2 regions of the Arthrobacter sp. A5 genome follow, and region 2 is predicted to be linked to the other one. Evidence: predicted binding sites of a transcription regulator. Region 2 holds the regulator's gene; the other holds the start of a gene.
The links. The regulator LexA, encoded in region 2, represses DNA repair genes until DNA is damaged. The targets are predictions, from matches to a motif close to TCGAACANNTGTTCGA.
Positions count from the first base shown of each region.

Region 1: a site for LexA is predicted at 4,815-4,830, ahead of ACLLJI_RS15665 (DUF222 domain-containing protein). Genes of this name have one in related genera too.

Region 1 covers NZ_CP180316.1:3,322,060-3,331,354, reverse strand. The annotation lists gene ACLLJI_RS15685 (flagellin) at 1-195, shown strand, start outside; gene fliD (flagellar filament capping protein FliD) at 393-1,730, shown strand; gene fliS (flagellar export chaperone FliS) at 1,736-2,164, shown strand; gene ACLLJI_RS15670 (hypothetical protein) at 2,157-2,651, shown strand; gene ACLLJI_RS15665 (DUF222 domain-containing protein) at 2,888-4,771, opposite strand; gene flgB (flagellar basal body rod protein FlgB) at 4,996-5,337, shown strand; gene ACLLJI_RS15655 (flagellar basal body rod protein FlgC) at 5,334-5,726, shown strand; gene fliE (flagellar hook-basal body complex protein FliE) at 5,726-6,031, shown strand; gene fliF (flagellar basal-body MS-ring/collar protein FliF) at 6,031-7,620, shown strand; gene fliG (flagellar motor switch protein FliG) at 7,617-8,636, shown strand; gene ACLLJI_RS15635 (FliH/SctL family protein) at 8,626-9,295, shown strand, end outside; gene ACLLJI_RS15630 (FliI/YscN family ATPase) at 9,294-9,295, shown strand, end outside.
Region 2 covers NZ_CP180316.1:1,184,585-1,193,879, reverse strand. The annotation lists gene ACLLJI_RS05440 (histidinol-phosphate transaminase) at 1-741, opposite strand, end outside; gene ACLLJI_RS05435 (LysM peptidoglycan-binding domain-containing protein) at 898-1,299, opposite strand; gene lexA (transcriptional repressor LexA) at 1,683-2,426, shown strand; gene ACLLJI_RS05425 (ATP-dependent DNA helicase) at 2,446-4,509, opposite strand; gene hflX (GTPase HflX) at 4,502-6,121, opposite strand; gene ACLLJI_RS05415 (class I SAM-dependent methyltransferase) at 6,652-7,287, shown strand; gene dapF (diaminopimelate epimerase) at 7,329-8,267, opposite strand; gene miaA (tRNA (adenosine(37)-N6)-dimethylallyltransferase MiaA) at 8,277-9,257, opposite strand.

The sequences.
Region 1 (9,295 bases), 2.1 Mb from region 2:
CGGTTCGAAAGCGTCATCAAGAACCTGGCCGTTTCCAAGGAAAACCTCTCCGCCGCCGGATCCCGTATCCGCGACACGGATATGGCTGAGGAAATGGTGAAGTACACCCGCAATAACATCCTGTCGCAGGCCGGGACCGCCATGCTTGCGCAGGCCAACCAGTCCAACCAGGGTGTGCTGCAGCTCCTGCGCTAAACCTGGTGAAATAAACCCTGTGACCTAGACCCTCTAAGTACGTTCTTCAGGTAACAGGGTTTATCCGGTAACAGGGCCTCGGTAACAGGAACAGGACTGATCGCGGCTCCTGCGGCGGATGGACGAGTGCTGCTCACCCGTTCATCGGCCGCAGGTAGGCCGCTTCCGTAGTTAGAGACGTATCAGGAGTTACGCGCATGGGAATCACTCTCGATGGCTTGTCGAGTGGTCTGGACACCACCACGCTTATTGCCTCGCTGATGAAAGTGGAAGCCATTCCACAGACGCTCCTGAAAAACAAGGTCTCGGACACGCAGGTCATGGCGTCGGCGTTGCAGGCGTTAAACACCAAAATTGCCGCGCTCGCCGTCCTCGCTAAGACGGCCGCGAAGCCCGCCGCCTTCGACGTCTATGCGGCAACGAGCAGCTCCGACAAGGTGACGGCTGTGTCCACGGCCGGGGCCTCCGCAGGGCAAATCGATTTTGTGGTCGATAGACTCTCGCAAACCCAGGTCAGTGTAACGGGCGCCTTGACCGTATGGCCGGACAGCGGGCTCACCCTCACGGCCAAAGACGGCACGGCGACCACCATCACAGCGGCCTCCAACTCTTTGGATGACGTGGTCAAAGCGATCAATGCCGCCCCGGCGGGTGTCACCGCGATGAAAGTGGCTAGCGGGACTGACTCCGGCGGGAATCCCCAATACCGCCTCCAGCTCACTGCAGCTTCGGCCGGTGCCGCCGCCCAGTTCAGCATTTCCGGCACCACCGCCGCCGTGATAGACATCAAAACCGCCCAAGACGCGCAGGTGACTCTCTGGGCCGGCACCGCCGCTGCCCAAGCCGTTACTTCGGCCACCAATACTTTTCCGGAACTGCTTCCCGGCGGCGCCGTGACGCTGGCTTCCGGTGCCCTGGGCCCCGCCACGGTTACCGTGGCACGCGATGACAAGCAGGCCGCCAAGATGGCCTCGGATCTGGTTACCGCCCTGAACGGGGTCTTTTCCCTGATTGCCGCCCGCAGTGCCGTTAGCACCAGCACGGATGCCAGCGGTAAGACGGTCACCGCAACGGGGCCCTTCACCGGGGACAGCACCGTCAGGGACGTGAGCCAGAAGGTGCTCTCCGCCGCGTCGCTGCCGGTGAATGGCCACTCGCCATCAGAATTCGGCGTTGGCATCACCCGCGACGGAAATCTGCTCTTTGATGCGGACAAGCTGACGGCCGCTTTGGCGAAGGATCCCACCGGGACTAAAGCCGCCCTCGCTGAAATTGCCTCCCGGGTAGGCACTGCCGCCGCTGTCGCCTCCGATAAATACAGCGGTACCATAACCTCCCAGATCACCGGCCAGCAGAGCGCCATCAAAGATCTCAGCGACCAGATCAGCAGCTGGGACCTCCGGCTGGCGAGCAGGCAGGCCGGGCTGCAGTCAACTTATGCCGCCCTGGAAGTTGCGTTGGGAAAAATGAAGTCCCAGCAGTCCTGGCTGACCGCACAGCTGTCCGGCCTATCGTCATCGAGCACGGGAGCATGAGCACCATGAGTACTGCCTACGCACAGCAAATGGCCAAATACAACCGGGAGGCGGTCCTGTCGGCCCCGCCGGCCCGGCTGCTGACCATGCTGTACGACAGGCTGCTGCTTGACCTGGGCCGCGCCGAGGCAGCCCAACAAGGGCAAAACTGGGCGGCCGCGTCGGAGAATCTGGTCCACGCGCAGGCAATTGTTGCCGAATTATCCACCTCGCTGAACGCGGATGCCTGGGACGGTGCCGATCAGCTGTTCGCGCTGTATACGTTTGCATCCAACAGGATGATTGAGGCGAACATTGAGCGGGACGCCGGGAAGACCCGCGACTGTATTGCGGTCCTGGAACCGCTGCGGCAATCCTGGCACGAGGCGGCTGCATCGCTGCCCGTCCGGACCGGAGCACCGGCATTCACGGGCGGAAGCCTCGGCATTGGCTAAGGCGCCGGGTACTGGACAGAGCACCGAACGGAGCACCGGACAGGGCATTGAACAGGGCTTCCACGAGGGCATTGAACAGGGCTTCGACGAGGGCATTGTACAGGGCATCCACCAGGGCATTGAACATGGCCTCCAATGGCTCGGGATTCTGGAGCAGCTAGAGGCCGGGGTCAATGCGCCAGTTCCGGGGGAGTCCTTGTATGGGGTCCGGCGCCAAGACGCCTCGGCCGATGCCACGGTAGCGGCGGAACGTGAATCGGCTGTGCAGACAGCAAACAACGCGACTCCGTGGCTGCCGCTGGCTGATCCGGGGCCGATTCCCGCCGGACTGATCGGCCGGGCTCGCCGGCTGCTCGCAGCCCAGCATGACGCCGTCGAACGTCTGGAAGCGCAGCTCCACGAGACCGCGCGGCACCTGGCCGCCGTTCAATCGGTGCCGGAGACGATACCCACTGGGCGGCCGGTTTTTCTGGACGTTACGGGCTAGACCTAGCGCGTTTGAACGGAAGGGCTAACGGAACGACCGACAATGTCAAAGAGGCCGTAGGAATGATCGAGGCGCCGTAGGAATTTACTCCGAGAACACGCGCGCTCCGCTTGTATTCACTCGGGTTCCAGATGCGGCACTCGACTGTGACGAACTTGCCGTCTGTAGCTCTGAGCTGACGCTGGTGTCAATGCCGAGTGCTGGGAGGGTTCAGAACGTACAGCTCCACCTTCAGGTCAGAAGGGTGGTGGTGGTTCGGGGTTGTTGGGGTAGACGCGTCCGGTGGGTGAGGTGTGGATGAAGACGCCGGGGGTTGGTTGGGTGACGGTCCAGCCGGTGCCGGGGTCGTCTTTGAGGTGGTGATCGGCTGTGCACAGGGGGCCTAGGTTGGTGTCGCTGGTTTCGCCCAGGGGCAGGGGTGTGCCGTCGGGGGCGTAGGTCTGCCGGTGGTAGGGGATGGTGTGATCGATGTCGCAGAGTCTTGCGGGTTTGTCGCAGCCGATGCCGCGGCAGGTTTTGTCCCGGTTGATGATCCAGCGGCGCAGGTCCGCCGCGGGTTCGTAGGCTGTCCGGCCGATGGAGAGGATGGTGCCGTTTTCGGGGTGGGTGAGGATCCTGAGCCAGGAGGTTGCCTGGCCGGCGAGTTCGCGGGCCTGGTCGGCTGGGATGGGGCCGTAGCCGTTGAGGTTGCCGGGGCGTTCGTCCAGTCCCATCAGGGTCAGGACGGGGACGGTGACGGCGATCTGGGCGGGTGCGTAGCGGGGGGCCTTCCGGCGGCCACGGGCGGTCTTCCCGGCGTTCCCGGTGTCGGTGCCGGTCTTCCCTGCGTTCCCGGTGTCGGTATCGTCGGTGCAGTCGCTGGTGTCGGTGTCGTCGGGGTCGGTGTCTTCGGTGGTGTCGGTGTCGTCGCTGGGGTCGGGGTCCAGGGCGTTGTTGAAGAGGTCGACCATGACGTCGGCGCGGTATTCGTTGATCGCGCGGGAGGGTTTCCCGCCGGGGGTGGTGCCGGTGGAGGGTTCGCCTTCGTGTTGGGCGTGGTGGGCCCAGGCGTCGATGGTTTCGTAGAAGCGCCGGGCGTCCACGGCGGGGAGGAGGGCACCGATTTCGGCCATTCCGTCGGGTTGGGCGAAGAACCAGACGTCGCGGTGGGTGCGGGCGCGTTCGTGCCGGGCGGCGAGGGGTTCGGGGTCGAGTTTCTCCGCCGTTTCGCGGGCATGCCGTTCCAGGGCTTTGGGTGTCAGGGAGGGTGCGAGGGCGGTGATCGCGTCTTCGACCGGGCCCCAGAGTTCGGCCGGGGTGGTGCCGAGTCCGGAGAGGACGGCGTGGACGCGGGCCCGGTCCAGGAGGCCCTGCTCGTGCTGGGCGAGGGTGGCAGGGAGCATGCTGGTGAGGTAGTCGCTGTTGTCCAGGAGGCGCTGGGCGCTGTAGCGGCCGATGTGCAGGGCGGCACCGATTTCCGCTGCCGCGTACCGGGAGCGTTCGCTGATCCATTCGGACCGGGCCGGCACGGTGAAGCGCCGTGGTGTTTCGGCCGGCAGCGGGGGCCGTTCTGCGGCGAACGCGGCGACGGCCCGGGTCTGGATGGCCTGGGCCCAGGACACCATTTTCCCGGCTGCGGCGGCGTAGTCGAGCTTCTGGTCGGCATCACCGCCGGCGGGGTCGGTGAGCAGCAGGGCCTCGGCGGTCCGTAGCGGGTCCAGCCTGTCGGGGTCCTCTTCCCGGACCAGGCCCGCCAACAGGACCCGACGGACGGACTCGACCTGCAGGTCACCATCAGGCTGATGGTTATCCTGCCGGTTAGCGTCAAGGAGCTCAGCGTCCTGCAGATCCGAGACCTGCGCGTCGGGGACCTGTGGGTCTGCGTCCTGCAGATCGGGGAGCTGCTCTTTGGAGGGATGTAGATCACTGCCCGGGTGCTTGGCGATGACGGCGGAGGGCTTCAGGGAGCGGCACAGGTCCTCGCCCGTCAGAGTGCGGGCCGGACCCCACCCGAACTCCCACTGGGTGAGATGGGGACCTTCTGGCCGGGATCCGTTGGCTTGGAAATCTTCGGGGCGGGCGTGCGGGGGTATCCCGAGGTAATCCCCGAGGAGCGTTTCGAAGCTCTTCCCGCCGTCCATGCTTCAATTCTATTCTAATTAAGCTACAATTCCCAAAATTTTTCCGAACGTGTGTGCGAATATTTTCAGACGTCCCGTCCACGTCACGGCTGCCAGGTAAAAGTTTTGGCGATTCTGCTAACGGACGCGTGTCCCGCGCCGATAGATAGAGACGAGCAAGGATCGCTCACTTGAATTGGCCACGGATCGGCCGACTTGTCCCTTTTTTGTAAAGCGGGTAAACGTTGTTCGATTCCGTGACTACTGTGGCGCTCAGCAGCGCCCTTGATGGTCTGGCCCTGCGCCAGCGCAGCATTGCCGACAATATTGCCAACGTCAATACCCCCAATTACCACGCCAAAAAGGTCGCCTTCGAGTCCGCGCTGAGTTCCTCGGTGCAGGCACGGGACGGACACGCAGAGGCGACGACGGCGCGGTCGCTGGATGCGACGCAGCTGAACGGCAACAACGTCAACCTCGATACCGAGACGCTCGCCAACATTTCTACCGTTCTGCGCTACCAGTTCGCGGCCCAGGCCTCCAACGCGCCGTTCACCGGTGTGCGCTCGGCACTGCGGACCAACTGATGACGGACGCAATCAGCATCGCCGGTTCTGGGCTGACCGTGCACCGCAAGTGGCTTGACGCCGTGTCAGACAATCTAGCCAACGTCAATACCGCCAAGAGCACGAACGGCGCCGCTTTCCAGGCGCGCTACGTGCAGGCCCAGGAGGGGCCGGGAAATTCAGGCGTCTACGTGGCCGGAACCGTGTTGGGGGACGCGGCTGGACGGCTGGTCCACGAACCGGAGAATCCACTCGCGGACAAGGACGGCTACGTCCGCTACCCGGACATCGATCTGGGGCTGGAAATGGGCAAGCTGATCATGGCCCAGCGGGGCTACCAAGCCAATGCCGCCGTCGTCGACCGCGCTAAAACTACCTACGAAGCCGCCCTGCAGATCGGAAAAGCCTGATGGCCATCGCCGCAATTCCCACGGTCCAGGGCGTTTCCGCGACGGGCTATCTGCCAGCGGTCCAGCCCGCCGCCCCGGACGGCGACGCGGACTTCGCCTCGACGCTGACCGGTGCCGTGGACGGACTGCAGCAACTGCAGTCCAACTCCAATGACCTGGCCATTAAGGCCGTGACCGGCAACCTGGACGATATTCACACCGCGACGCTTGCCGCTACGCGGGCGCAGGTGACGCTGGAACTGGTGGCGGCGGTCCGGAATAAGGGCGTTGACGCGTTCAACGAGATCATGCGGATGCAAGCCTGATGCCGGCACAGCTATCCGCCTTTTTTGCGCGGTTCACCAAGGCCGTGGGCAGCTTCAGCGTGGCACAGCGCACCATTGCCATTATCGGCATTGCCGCGCTGGTGCTGGGCGGAATCGCGCTCACGTCCTGGCTCACCAGGCCCACCTACACACCGCTGTTTTCCGGACTCGCCGCGGCGGACGCGAACACCATTGTGGACCAGCTGCGCACGGACGGCGTGCCGTACGAGCTGACCAACGGCGGGGCCACGATCATGGTGCCGGAGGCGAAGGTCTACGACGAGCGCCTCAAGGCGGCCGCGGCGGGGCTGCCGGCGAACAAGACGGCCGGCTACTCGCTGTTGGACAACATGGGCGTGACATCGTCGGAATTCCAGCAGACCGTCACGTACCAGCGGGCCATGGAGGGCGAGTTGGCGTCCACGATTTCCGCCATGAACGGTGTAAAAGCCGCCTCGGTGAAGCTGGCGATCCCCAAGGACACGGTGTTTGCCTCCCAGAAACAGGACCCGACGGCGTCGGTGTTCATCGAAAGCGCGAAGGGAACCTCGCTGGATTCCGATCAGGTCCAGGCCATCGTTCACCTGACCTCCGCGTCCATTGACGGGCTGAAACCGCTCAACGTTGCGGTCATTGACTCCTCCGGAACCGTACTTTCCGCCGTCGGAACCGGGGCTGCCGGGGGAGCCGCCAAGCAGGGCTCCGACTATGAGAAGCGCATCAGCGCCGCCGTGCAGGCCATGCTCGACCGGGTGGCGGGTCCCGGTAACGCCACGGTGGCCGTAGCAGCGGATATGAGCCAGCAGACCGGTCAGAAGGTGCAGGAATCCTTCACCAACCCCGACCAGGCTCCCGCTCTGAGCGAATCCAAGGCGACCGAGTCCTACACCGGCACCGGGGCCGCGGCTGCCGGCGTGCTCGGGGCCGAGAGCTCGGCGGCACCCAATGCCGACGGAAACGGGACGTTCACCTCCGACAAGACGACGAAGAACAACGCGGTGAATAAAACCACTGAAACCACGACCATTCCCGCCGGCGCGGTGACGCGGCAGACGGTGTCGGTTGCGGTGAACAAACCGACCGCTGACGGATTGGACATGTCCACCCTGCGTGATCTGGTCTCCTCCGCAGCGGGCATCAATATTGCCCGCGGGGATGTTGTGACCGTCGCGGCGCTGCCGTTCAACACCTCCGGCGCCGCTGACGCCAAGGCTGCCCTCGATGCGGCAAAGGCCGAGGCCGATGCCCAGCGCACGGCGGAGACGTGGAAGACCATCATCATCGTGGCCAGCATTCTGCTCCTGATTGCCCTGGCATTGCTGCTGTACGCGCTCAAGAACCGGCGGCAGAGCCGGCAGCCCGTCGACCTCGGGGAGCGGCTGGATCAGATGGGGCTGCTGGAACCCGCCGCGACCTCCCTTCAGCTGACTCCTCCGCCGGCAGTGCGGGAAATTCCGCGGCTGCCCGACGACGCGCCCGATGATCTGGATGACAAACGGGCCCGGATCGATTCGCTGGCCACCCACGACCCGGAAAAGACGGCAGCATACCTGCGGAGCATGATGGATGACAGCAGGACATCGGTATGAAGACCGCGGAATCGGCCTTGACGGGCATGCAGAAGGCCGCCATTATCCTGATGCAGTTGGAGCCGGAAAAGGCCGCCCGGGTGATGCAACAGTTCACCGAAGCCGAGGCGGAGGAAGTCGCTGCGGAGATTGTCTCGCTCCAGCGGGTGGACCCGGCGCTGGCGGGGGAGGTCATCAACGAATTTCATGAGATGACCTTTCACAGCAGCTCAAATACCCGTGGCGGGCGGGACTTCGCCCTTGAACTGCTGAAGGCATCATTCGGCTCGGAGAAGGCCGCGAGCGTCATGAGCCGGCTCGAATCGTCAATGGCCGGGACGTCCTTTGAATTTCTGGCTGAGGCGGATGCGCGGCAGATTCTGATCCTGCTGGATGGGGAGCTGCCGCAGACCATCGCCCTGGTGCTCGGCCATGTCAGTGCGCAGAAAGCCTCCGCCGTGCTTGCAGGTCTGGGCGAGCCGCTCGGCGCCGAGGTGGCGCAGGCCTTTGCCTCGATGGGTACCGCCACCCCGGAAGCGGTCGGTATTGTTGCCGAGACGCTGCGGGCACGGGCCAATGCCGTCGTCTCGCTGCCTGAAACGGTGGAGGTGATCGGCGGCGTCGAGTCCCTGGTCGAGATTCTCAACCGGGCGGATGTCGCCACCGAAAAGTCCCTGATGGAGGGGCTGGAGGAGCGGGACCCGGTTCTGGCGGAGGAGATCCGTTCGCGGATGCTGACGTTCGCGGACATTGTGAAGCTGGACCGCAAGGATGTCCAACAGGTGCTGCGCGGCATTGACGCCGGTGTCCTGGCCTTGGCGCTCAAGGGCGCCGCTGTCGAGCTCGTCGACGTTGTGCACGCGAATATCACCGAGCGGAATCTTGAAATTTTGCAGTCTGAGAGCGGTGCAACCGGTCCGGTGCGGGCCTCCCAGGTGGAGCAGGCCCGGGCTGACATTGTGCGCTCGATCCGCGAGCTCGAAGCGGCGGGGACCATCACCGTGCGGCGGAACGAGGAGGACGACCTTGTCTACTAATTCGCCTGCTGGCACCTCCACTGGCGCTTTCACTGGTGCCGCCTCCACCGGCGCTTTCACCGGTGCCGCCTTCACGCCGATCAGCTTCGCCCCCGTTGAGGGGACCGCACCCGACGGTCCCGGAACGCCGGGCTATATCCGGGGCCACTCGATCGGTTACGCCTTCGGAATGCGGGCCGCCGAGGCGGAGTCGCAGACGCGGCGCGCCGAGATGGAGGCCGAGCATGCCGCCGGGCTGCTGCGGCTGCGGGCCGCAACAGAGCAGGGGGTGGCCACGCTCAACAGTGCGGTGGCGGCGGTCAATGCGGTGGTGCTGCCGGTGGTCACGGAGGCGCAGGATGCGCTGCTGGCAGGGTCTTTGGAGTTGGCCGAAGCGGTCATCGGCAAAGAGTTGTCCGACGGCGAACACTCCGCCCGGGCGGCGCTGACGCGGGCGATGACGCAGCGGGCCGCCGCAGGCACCTACGCCGTACGGATGAATCCCGCGGATCTGGCAACCCTGGATGCGGACACGCTTGCCGGGGCCCGCGTCCGCCTCGTTCCGGATACCGAGCTGGCGCCGGGGGATGCCATGGCGGAGTTCGAGTACGGCTACCTTGACGCGCGGATCGGCACCGCGCTGGCGCGGGCCAAGGATGCCCTCCGGGGTGACTCCGAAT
Region 2 (9,295 bases):
GATCTCAGGGGCGGCGGCGAGATAGCCCAACCGGGCGCCGGCCAGGGCGAAGGCCTTACTCATGGTGCGGGAGACCACGAGGCGCTCACGCCCCGGCAGTAAAGCCATGGCGCTGGGTGTTCCGTCATGGGCGAATTCCGCGTATGCCTCATCGACGATGATAATGGCTTGCGATGCCTTGCCCGCCTCGTAGACCTCTTCAACAACTTCGGCCTTGAGCGCCGTGCCAGTCGGATTATTTGGTGAACAGAGGAAGACAATGTTGGGTGCCAGTTCGCGTACCTGTTCGGCGGCTGACGCGGCGCTCAGGCCGAAATCCTCCGTGCGGCGCCCGGTGACGTACTCAGTTCCGGTGCCGTTGGCGAGCAACGGATACATTGAGTAGGTGGGAGGGAAGCCCAGGGCTCTGCGTCCCGGTCCGCCGAACGCCTGCAGGATCTGTTGCAGCACCTCGTTGGACCCGTTGGCTGCCCAGACGTTCTCAGCCGCTAGGCCGTGCCCCAAATATGCAGCCAAAGCCCGTCGCAGTTCGGTGAATTCCCGGTCCGGGTAGCGGTTGAGGCCGACCAGCACGTTGTCGACCGCCTTGAGGATGGCCTCGCGCGCATCATCGGGGACGCCGTGGGTATTTTCATTGACGTTGAGCAGGATGGGGACGTCCAGCTGAGGTGCACCATACGGGTGCAGCCCGCGCAGATCGTTCCGCAGGGGCAGCCGGTCGAGACGCTCAGTCTGATTCACGGTTCCAGTTTAAGCTCCCCGGCCGCCACGGTCGAACCGGGCCGGGAATTAAAGCTGACATAACCACCTCATCAGTCAGCTCTTAGAGGCTCACCGGCCCCAATGGTTGGCGACGCTGGTGGGCCTCACTGCTGTGCTTCAAGGCAGCCTTCGCCATCAGTTCAGCAGCGGAACGTAGACCTGCTGCCCCGGCTGGACGACTGAAGTGGTGAGACTGTTCAGCTCCAGGATGTCCGCCACAACGTCCCGCGGATCCCGTGACGGATCGCTTGCCGAGGCGATGCTCCAAAGAGTCTGGCCCGCCATGACGGTGACCTTGGAAGCGTGGACCCCCGGCGAATTTGCACCGGTGGAGGCTTGGGCCGGCGACGTAATGAACCCGGCCAGCAACAGCACAGCGATAGCGGACAGCATCAGTGGAATACCCATCAGGACCAGACGCCCGCGGCGAGTCAGTCGGAGCTGGATCTTGGATGCGGGCTGCCAGCCCTTGGAAGCCGGCCGCCGGCTCACGGAGGCGGGCCGGGCTTCGAGATTAAAGGTCGATGTGGCGTTCATTTTCTTCACCTTTCACGCTACGAGGTCCAGTTGTCCTGACCCGGCAGTGCACTTGTAGCGCCTGTAGGCGGCGCAGGGTTCAACTACCACTGGTCCAGCTAGAACATGTATTCGAAACTGTGTTCTCCAGTTGTAGCACTCACTAACGATGCATGCCAAGACCCGGTAGAACATATGTTTGAAATCAACCGGAAACTGCCCTAGATTAGAAGCAGGATCCGGCCACACGACGAGTCCACCAGAACCCACCGACATTTTGGCTGGGGGCGTTGGGGGGTGGTCAGCTCCGACCAAGCCGTAGCATACGGATGACGGGCGGAGCGGATCCGCCGGGCGCTTGTCGGCGCCGGGCCGGTTGCAGTTTCAAGAAGGGACGGCACGTCATGGCAGGTCCGGAATTCATCCTCCATAGCGGGAACCGTGCCAGCCGGGCCGGCTTTAAGGGCCTGACGGTGCGGCAAAAAAAGATCCTTGAGTGTATCCAGCGCTCCATCAGTGACAAGGGCTACCCGCCGTCCATGCGTGAGATCGGCGACGTCGTCGGGCTCGCAAGCCTGTCCAGCGTCACTCATCAGCTCTCCCAGTTGGAAAAACTGGGCTATCTGCGTCGGGACGCGAAGCGCCCCCGCGCCATGGAAGTGCTCATCCCGCTCACCCTGGACGACGGGGTCGTGGAAATCGAGGGCGTGCCATCCCCGGCAAAGCTGCGCAGCGCCAGTGGTCTGAACATGGCAGAGCTGAGCAGCGCCTCAGACACCGCCATGGTGCCTCTAGTCGGACGGATCGCCGCCGGCGGACCCATCCTGGCTGATCAGGTAGTCGAGGACGTCATGCCACTCCCACGCCAGCTCGTAGGTCATGGAGAGCTCTTTATGCTCAAGGTGACCGGCGACTCCATGATCGACGCCGCGATCTGTGACGGCGACTGGGTCGTAGTGCGCCGGCAGCAGGACGCCATCAACGGCGACATCGTGGCGGCCCTCCTCGATGACGAAGCAACCGTCAAGACGTTCCGTCAGCGGGATGGGCACACCTGGTTGCTGCCGCAGAACACCCGTTATGAACCGATAGTGGGCGACAATGCCACCATCATGGGCAAAATTGTTTCGGTGCTGCGCGCCATCTAGGCGGGCGGTCTGCCGCCGGTCAGGCCTCGGGTTTGCCTGCTTCGGCCAGCCGCTGCAGGGCGCTCATCACCAGCGCACGGTCCGTCGTGGGCCAGAATGGTGGGAGGGCCGCACGCAGAAAGCCACCGTAACGGGCCGTGGCCAGCCGTGAGTCCAGTACTGCCACCACGCCCTTGTCCGAGGACGAGCGGATCAGCCGGCCCGCGCCCTGCGCAAGCCGGACCGCCGCGTGAGTCGCCGATATCGACATGAAACCGTTCCCGCCGGCCTTGGCAACGGCGCGCGAGCGTGCGGTCATCAGCGGGTCATCCGGGCGCGGAAAGGGGATCCGGTCTATCACCACGAGCCGGCAGGACGCACCCTGCACATCAACGCCCTGCCACAGGGACATGGTGCCGAACAAACAGGTGTCCGGTTCAGCCTCGAACTGCTTGACAAGGGCGGCCATCGATGACTCCCCCTGACAGAGCACAACCACCTCCAGCCGGGACCGGAGCGCTTCCGCGGCGTCCTCTGCGGCCCGGCGGGAGGAAAAGAGGCACAGCGCCCCGCCGCCCGAAGCCCGGATCAGTGCTTCGAGTTCATCAAGCTGCTCCGCCGAGGTGCCGCGCTCCGGCTTCGCCAAATGGGCGGCCACATACAGCATCCCCTGCTTGGCGTAGTCGAACGGCGAGCCTACGTCCGCCCCGGTCCAGCTGGGCGCCCCGGGACCCAGCAGTCCCAACCCGCCGGCCGCCGGTTCAAATGCCGCGCCGACCGCGAGGGTAGCCGAGGTCAGCACAACCGTATGATCCGCGAAGAGCCCCTCCCGGAGCCGGCCGGCCACGCTCAGCGGTGCGATGTTGATCAGAGCCGGAGCCGACTCATCCGGCACGGAGTAGCCTTGCTGCGGGGTGAATCCGCCCGGTCGGGACAACCAGACCACCTCGCCGGCCTCGCGCGCCACCAGCAGCCTCTCGGCCAGTTCCAGAATCAACGTCAGGCGTGAGCGCGCCATCTGGCGTCCGCCGTCGGCATTGCCGGCGTCCCCCTTGGAATCCGACAACGCCGTCCGGCAGGCATCGCGCACCTGATCAATGGCGGTGAGCTGCTGCTCGTTCAGGCCCGAGGGCAGCAGCCCGGACGGGAGTCCGCCAAGGGCCGCCTCCAGATACCCGGCCGCGGAATTGAGTGTCTCCATCGAGATGCCCGTATTCTTCCGCGCGCTGGAGGCGGCAACGTGAATCATCTGCACAGAGAGCTGACCGCTGACAGCACCGGTAACCCGGTCCTGAAGTTCATGCGCCTCATCCACCACGACGACGTCATACTCGGGCAGGACCGCGAGGCCCTCAAACGCGCTGATCGCCAGCATCGCATGATTCGTCACGACGAGGTCCGCCTCCGCGCCACGTACCTTCGCCAGTTCGCTGAAGCATTCGAGCGCCAGTGGGCACTTCTGCGCCCCAAGACACTCCATCGACGTCACCGAAACCTGGCGCCAGGCCCGATCGCTGACCCCCGGCGTGAGTTCGTCGCGGTCTCCCGTTTCGGTGTCCTCCGCCCAGTCCCGGAGCCGGACCACCTCACGGCCCAACTGGCTGGAGGACCCGGAAGAGGCGCCGACGGGGTGAATGACGCTGGTGTCCTCGCCGAGCGCGAACAACTGGCCCTCGGAGGGCTCCTCCGACGGGAACCCGCCCTGCAGCTTATGCTTGCAGACGTAATTGCTCCGCCCCTTCACCAGCGCCACCTTCACCGGCCGCGGCAGCATTGCGGAAATCGATTCCAACAGCCGCGGAAGGTCACGGCCGACAATCTGCGCCTGCAATGCAAGCGTTGCGGTGGAGACCAGGGAAGGCTTATCGCTCTCGAGCGCATGCGCAATCAGCGGGATCAGATAGGCCAAAGATTTTCCGGTCCCTGTGCCGGCCTGGACCAGCAAATGATCACCGGTGTCGATGGAGGCGACCACGCGGCGGACCATTTCGTGCTGACCGTCACGCTGCTGGCCGCCCATGGCGTCCACCGCGGCATCGAGCAGCTCCAGGGCAAACTGCTCCCCCGCGGCCGTTTTTACGTTCCGTGCCGCTGCCTCAGCCATGGAGGATAAATGGCTCCAGCTCTGCGGCCAGCCCCTCGCGCACCTTCACGCTGGCGTGCGTTCCGGACTCGCCATGGTCCAGCGTAAGGATCTCGGCATCGGATTCATGCAGCTTGCTGATCAGGTCCCCCCGGTCGTACGGAATCAGCAGCTCCAGCTCCACGCCTGGGCGCGGAATTGCTTCGCTGATGGCCGCGAGCAGTTCGTCAATGCCCTGCCCCGTGCGGGCCGACACCACCACGTTGCGTGGTTCGCGCTGGCGGAGCCGCTCGATCACGTAAGGGTCGGCGGCGTCGGCCTTGTTCAGGACAATGATCTCCGGGACCTTGCGGGCGTCCACCTCGCTGAAAACGTGGCGGACGGCGGCGATCTGACCCTCCGGATCCGGATGCGAGACGTCCACAATGTGCAGGATCAGGTCCGCATCCGCCACCTCTTCCAAAGTGGACCGGAAGGCCTCCACCAGCTGGGTGGGCAGCGAGCGGACAAAGCCGACGGTGTCCGCCAGCGTAAAGCCGAGCCCGTCGGCGGTTTCGGCCTTGCGGACGGTGGGGTCCAGCGTGGCAAAGAGCGCGTTTTCCACCAGCACGCCGGCGTCGGTGAGCCTGTTCAGCAGCGAGGACTTACCGGCGTTCGTGTACCCGGCAATGGCGACGGACGGGACGGCATTACGACGGCGGTTGGAACGTTTAGTGTCCCGCGCGGGTTTCATTGCACCGATTTCACGGCGCAGTTTGGCCATCCGAGTCCTGATCCGGCGCCGGTCCAGTTCGATCTTCGTCTCACCGGGCCCCCGGGAACCTATGCCTCCGCCGGCCGCTCCGATGCGTCCACCGGCCTGCCGGGACATGGAGTCACCCCAGCCGCGAAGCCGAGGCAACAGGTACTCCATTTGGGCCAGCTCCACTTGGGCCTTGCCCTCACGGGATTTGGCGTGCTGGGCAAAGATGTCCAAAATCAGGGCCGTCCGGTCGATCACCTTGACCAGTACGATGTCTTCAAGGCTACGGCGCTGTGACGGAGCCAACTCGCCGTCCACCACGACGGTGTCGGCGCCGGTTGCGGCCACGATGTCCTTAAGCTCCAAGGCCTTGCCGGAACCAAGGAACGTGCCCGGGTCCGGTTTGAGCCGGCGCTGAACGATCCCATCCAGCACCTCTGATCCTGCGGTTTCCGCCAACGCCGCCAACTCACGCAGCGAATTCTCCGCGTCCGCGAGCGTGCCTTCGGTCCACAGACCGGCCAGCACCACGCGCTCCAGCCGCAGCTGGCGGTACTCGACCTCGGTGACGTCCTCAAGCTCGGTGGACAGACCTGCCACCCGGCGCAGTGCGCGGCGATCCTGCAGATCCTCCTGGTCGCCGTCGTAGCTGCCGTGCCCGCCGTCAAGAGCGGATATCGCCTGTGCCTTTCCCAGGTTGGTGCTCAACCCGCGGGCCTTTGCGGCGCCGTCGGAGGTCCTGGAACCGGAACGCGCCGCATGCTCGGCCACCCCGGCGTCCTTGGCCAGAATCCGGTCAATGACGGCCTGGATATCGGCCGCGGTCATGTCCTGACCCTCGTCGGATGTTCCTGCTTCATCGGCGCCGGGGGCTGGATTCGGGTTGGTCATAGTCTCCTTTAGAAGGTCGTGCTTAACATCGTAGTCCGGTCCGCGGGCATTGGAGCCGGCCGCAGGGCCTTCCGGCGTTTGGCCGGGCGTTGGTATACCTGGGAATTCCTGGGCCATTAAACATCCTTAGGTGATCGGTTCGCACGGATTTTACTCAACGTGCCGGCGGCGAAGCGGGCTGCAGCCAGTTCATGGCCTGGCGCTGGCATGAACCGCCGCTGGACTACCGCTCTTGGAATGGGCCCTGCCGGAATCGCCTCTGAACGGGCCACTGCGGGACGGGCCACTGCGGGACGGGCCACTGCGGGACGGGCCACTGCGGGACGGGCCACTGCGGGACGGGCCACTGCGGGACGGGCCACTGCGGGACGGGCCACTGCGGGACGGGCCACTGCGGGACGGGCCGATCACAGAATGTACATGCGTCCATGCTAGCAGTGGTCCCGGTCGTGGCGGCGGAATTATGCGGGCGGCGGAAGCGGACGCCTGCAGATTCCGTTTCGGCCACCGGCACACTAACGTGACGGACTATGGGCTCGGATCATTACTTCAGCGCGCAGCCGGCAGGACCGGAAAAACGGCGGTCACTTCAGGTGATTCTGGCCGGTGAACAACGGCATCTGAGCACGACGGCGGGCATCTTCAGCCCGGACGGCGTGGACAAGGGGACGACGATTCTCCTGCAAAATGCACCAGCGCCCGCAGAGAGCGGAAATCTTCTCGACATCGGCTCCGGCTGGGGACCGGTGGCCCTGACCCTGGCCCTGCGCTCGCCGGCAGCCCGGGTCTATGCGGTGGACGTCAATGAACGCTGCATCGCCCTGACCAACGAAAACGCTACATCGCTGGGGCTGAACAATGTCACCGCGAGCCTGCCGGAGGAGGTGGATCCGGCGGTCACGTTCCAAACCATCTGGTCCAATCCCCCCATCAGGGTGGGCAAGGACGAGCTGCATTCGCTGCTGCGCATGTGGCTGCCGCGGCTTGCTCCCGGAGGTGCCGCGTATCTGGTGGTGCAGAAAAATCTTGGTGCGGACTCGCTTCAGCGCTGGCTTAGCACCGATCTCTGCGCCAAATTTCCCGCACTTGGCCTGGGCGTCTCCCGCTTCAGCACCTCTAAAACCTTTCGGATCCTGCAGGTTGTCCGCGCCGAAACCCCATCCTGAGCGCCGAGAAGCACCAGACCACGGGAAACAGGCGACGGGCGCTAGGCCAGCACACCTGTTGCAACAATAACGGCCGGTCCGCTCAACTCCACATGTTCGCTGCCGTCGGCCGCAGGAAGGAACCGCACGCCAAGGTCACCGCCGGGCACACTGACGCGCCAGACGTCGGGCGCGGTCTTTCCAGCCCAAAACCGGGTTGCTGCCGCCGCGGCGCAGGCACCCGTTCCGCAGGACAGGGTCTCCCCCACACCCCGCTCGTGCACCCGCATGGTGATCATGCCCAGGCCATCGACGACCAGCGGGTCCGCCGGCACGGCAAATTCCACATTCGTTCCGTCCGCCGGTGCTGGATCAACCTCCGGTGCCCGGGACAGATCCGTGGCCGCCAGGTCCCCCACGTGGGCCAGAGCGACGACAGTGTGCGGATTGCCCATGCTCACCGAGAGCGCGGGTCGTGCCACGTCCAAGCCCCCGGCGGTCACCAGCGAATCCATGCCGCGCTCCTCCGCGGATCCACGGTGGATGAATTCCCACGGCCCCATATCAACGGCATAACCGCCATCCGTGCGCAGCACCTTCCTGCTGCCGGCCCGGGTGCCGATCGTCAGGGTCGCGCCAATGGGCAGGCAAATCAGCTCCCTGGAGAGCAGGAACTGCACGAAAACACGGACACCGTTGCCGCACATTTCGGAGATTGAGCCGTCCGCGTTGCGATAGTCCATAAACCATTCGGCATCAGGGGCGTCCGCCAGCACGGCCCGCCCCTCCGGAAGCTCCCGGGAGCGCAGCGCCCGGATTAAACCGTCGGCCCCAAGCCCGCGGTGCCGGTCGCAAAGCGCGACGACGTCGGCGTCGGCAATGTCGCGGGCGCCCTCGGGATCCGCGAGAAGAATAAAGTCGTTGCCGGTGCCATGACCCTTGGCGAAAGTGAGGCCGGCGAGGCCGGCCGATGCGCCGGTGGCCATCGGTTCAGTCGTCATTTCTTAACCCTACGTCAGGAGCTCGGGAACGGCCGCAAGGCAACCCAGTACTGCGTTCAGCAGATCCGGCCGGTCCCAGTCGAACCAGTGGATCCGCGGATCAGCGCGGAACCAGGTAATCTGCCGGCGGGCAAACTGCCGGGTAGCCACCACTGTCTGCCCGCTGGCCTGCGCCACCGTTGATTCGCCGTCGAGCACCTGCAGGAACTGCTGGTAACCCAAAGCGTGGGAAGCGGTCTTCCCCTGGCGGAGCCCCTCGCGGTCCAGCGCCGCTACCTCTGCGGCCAAACCCGCGGCCACCATGCCGGCCACGCGCTCCTCAAGCCTGCGGTGCAGGGCGGGACGATCCACGGCCAGACCGATCTGAACGGCCGGTTGGAAATACTCCCGCTGAGGCATGTAGGAACTGAAGGGCCGCCCGGTGAGCTCATGGACCTCCAGCGCCCGGACCACCCGCCGGCCATCGCCGATCCGCTCGGCCGAGACCGGATCCACCGCCCGCAGCCGCTCCAGCAGCGCACCAAATCCCTGCTCGGACAGCTCGGCCTCGAGCCTGCGCCTGATATCGGCGTCGATACCGGGGAACTCCAGCACGTCAAGTGCGGCGCGGACATACAGCCCGGAGCCACCCACCAGGACAGGGACCCTGTCGCGTCGGCGGATATCCGCGATGGCGTCACGGGCCAGGCGCTGAAAATCCGCCACGTTGGCCTCGTCCCGGACCTGCAGAATATCCAGCAGATGATGCGGCACCCCCCGCCGCTCGGCGGGGGGCATTTTGGCCGTGCCAATGTCCATGCCGCGGTATAACTGCATCGCGTCCGCATTGATAATCTCGCCGTCCAGCGCCAGCGCGAGTGCCACTGCCAGCTCCGATTTACCCGACCCGGTAGGGCCGACGACGGCGACGACCGGGGCGGGAGCCGGGGGCTCCTCGGCCCGCTGGGGAAGGGCCCGGGAAGCATCCGCCGCGGTTCCTCGCTTCGTCACTGCCGTCACCGCGGATGCCGATGGCCGGCAATGCGGGC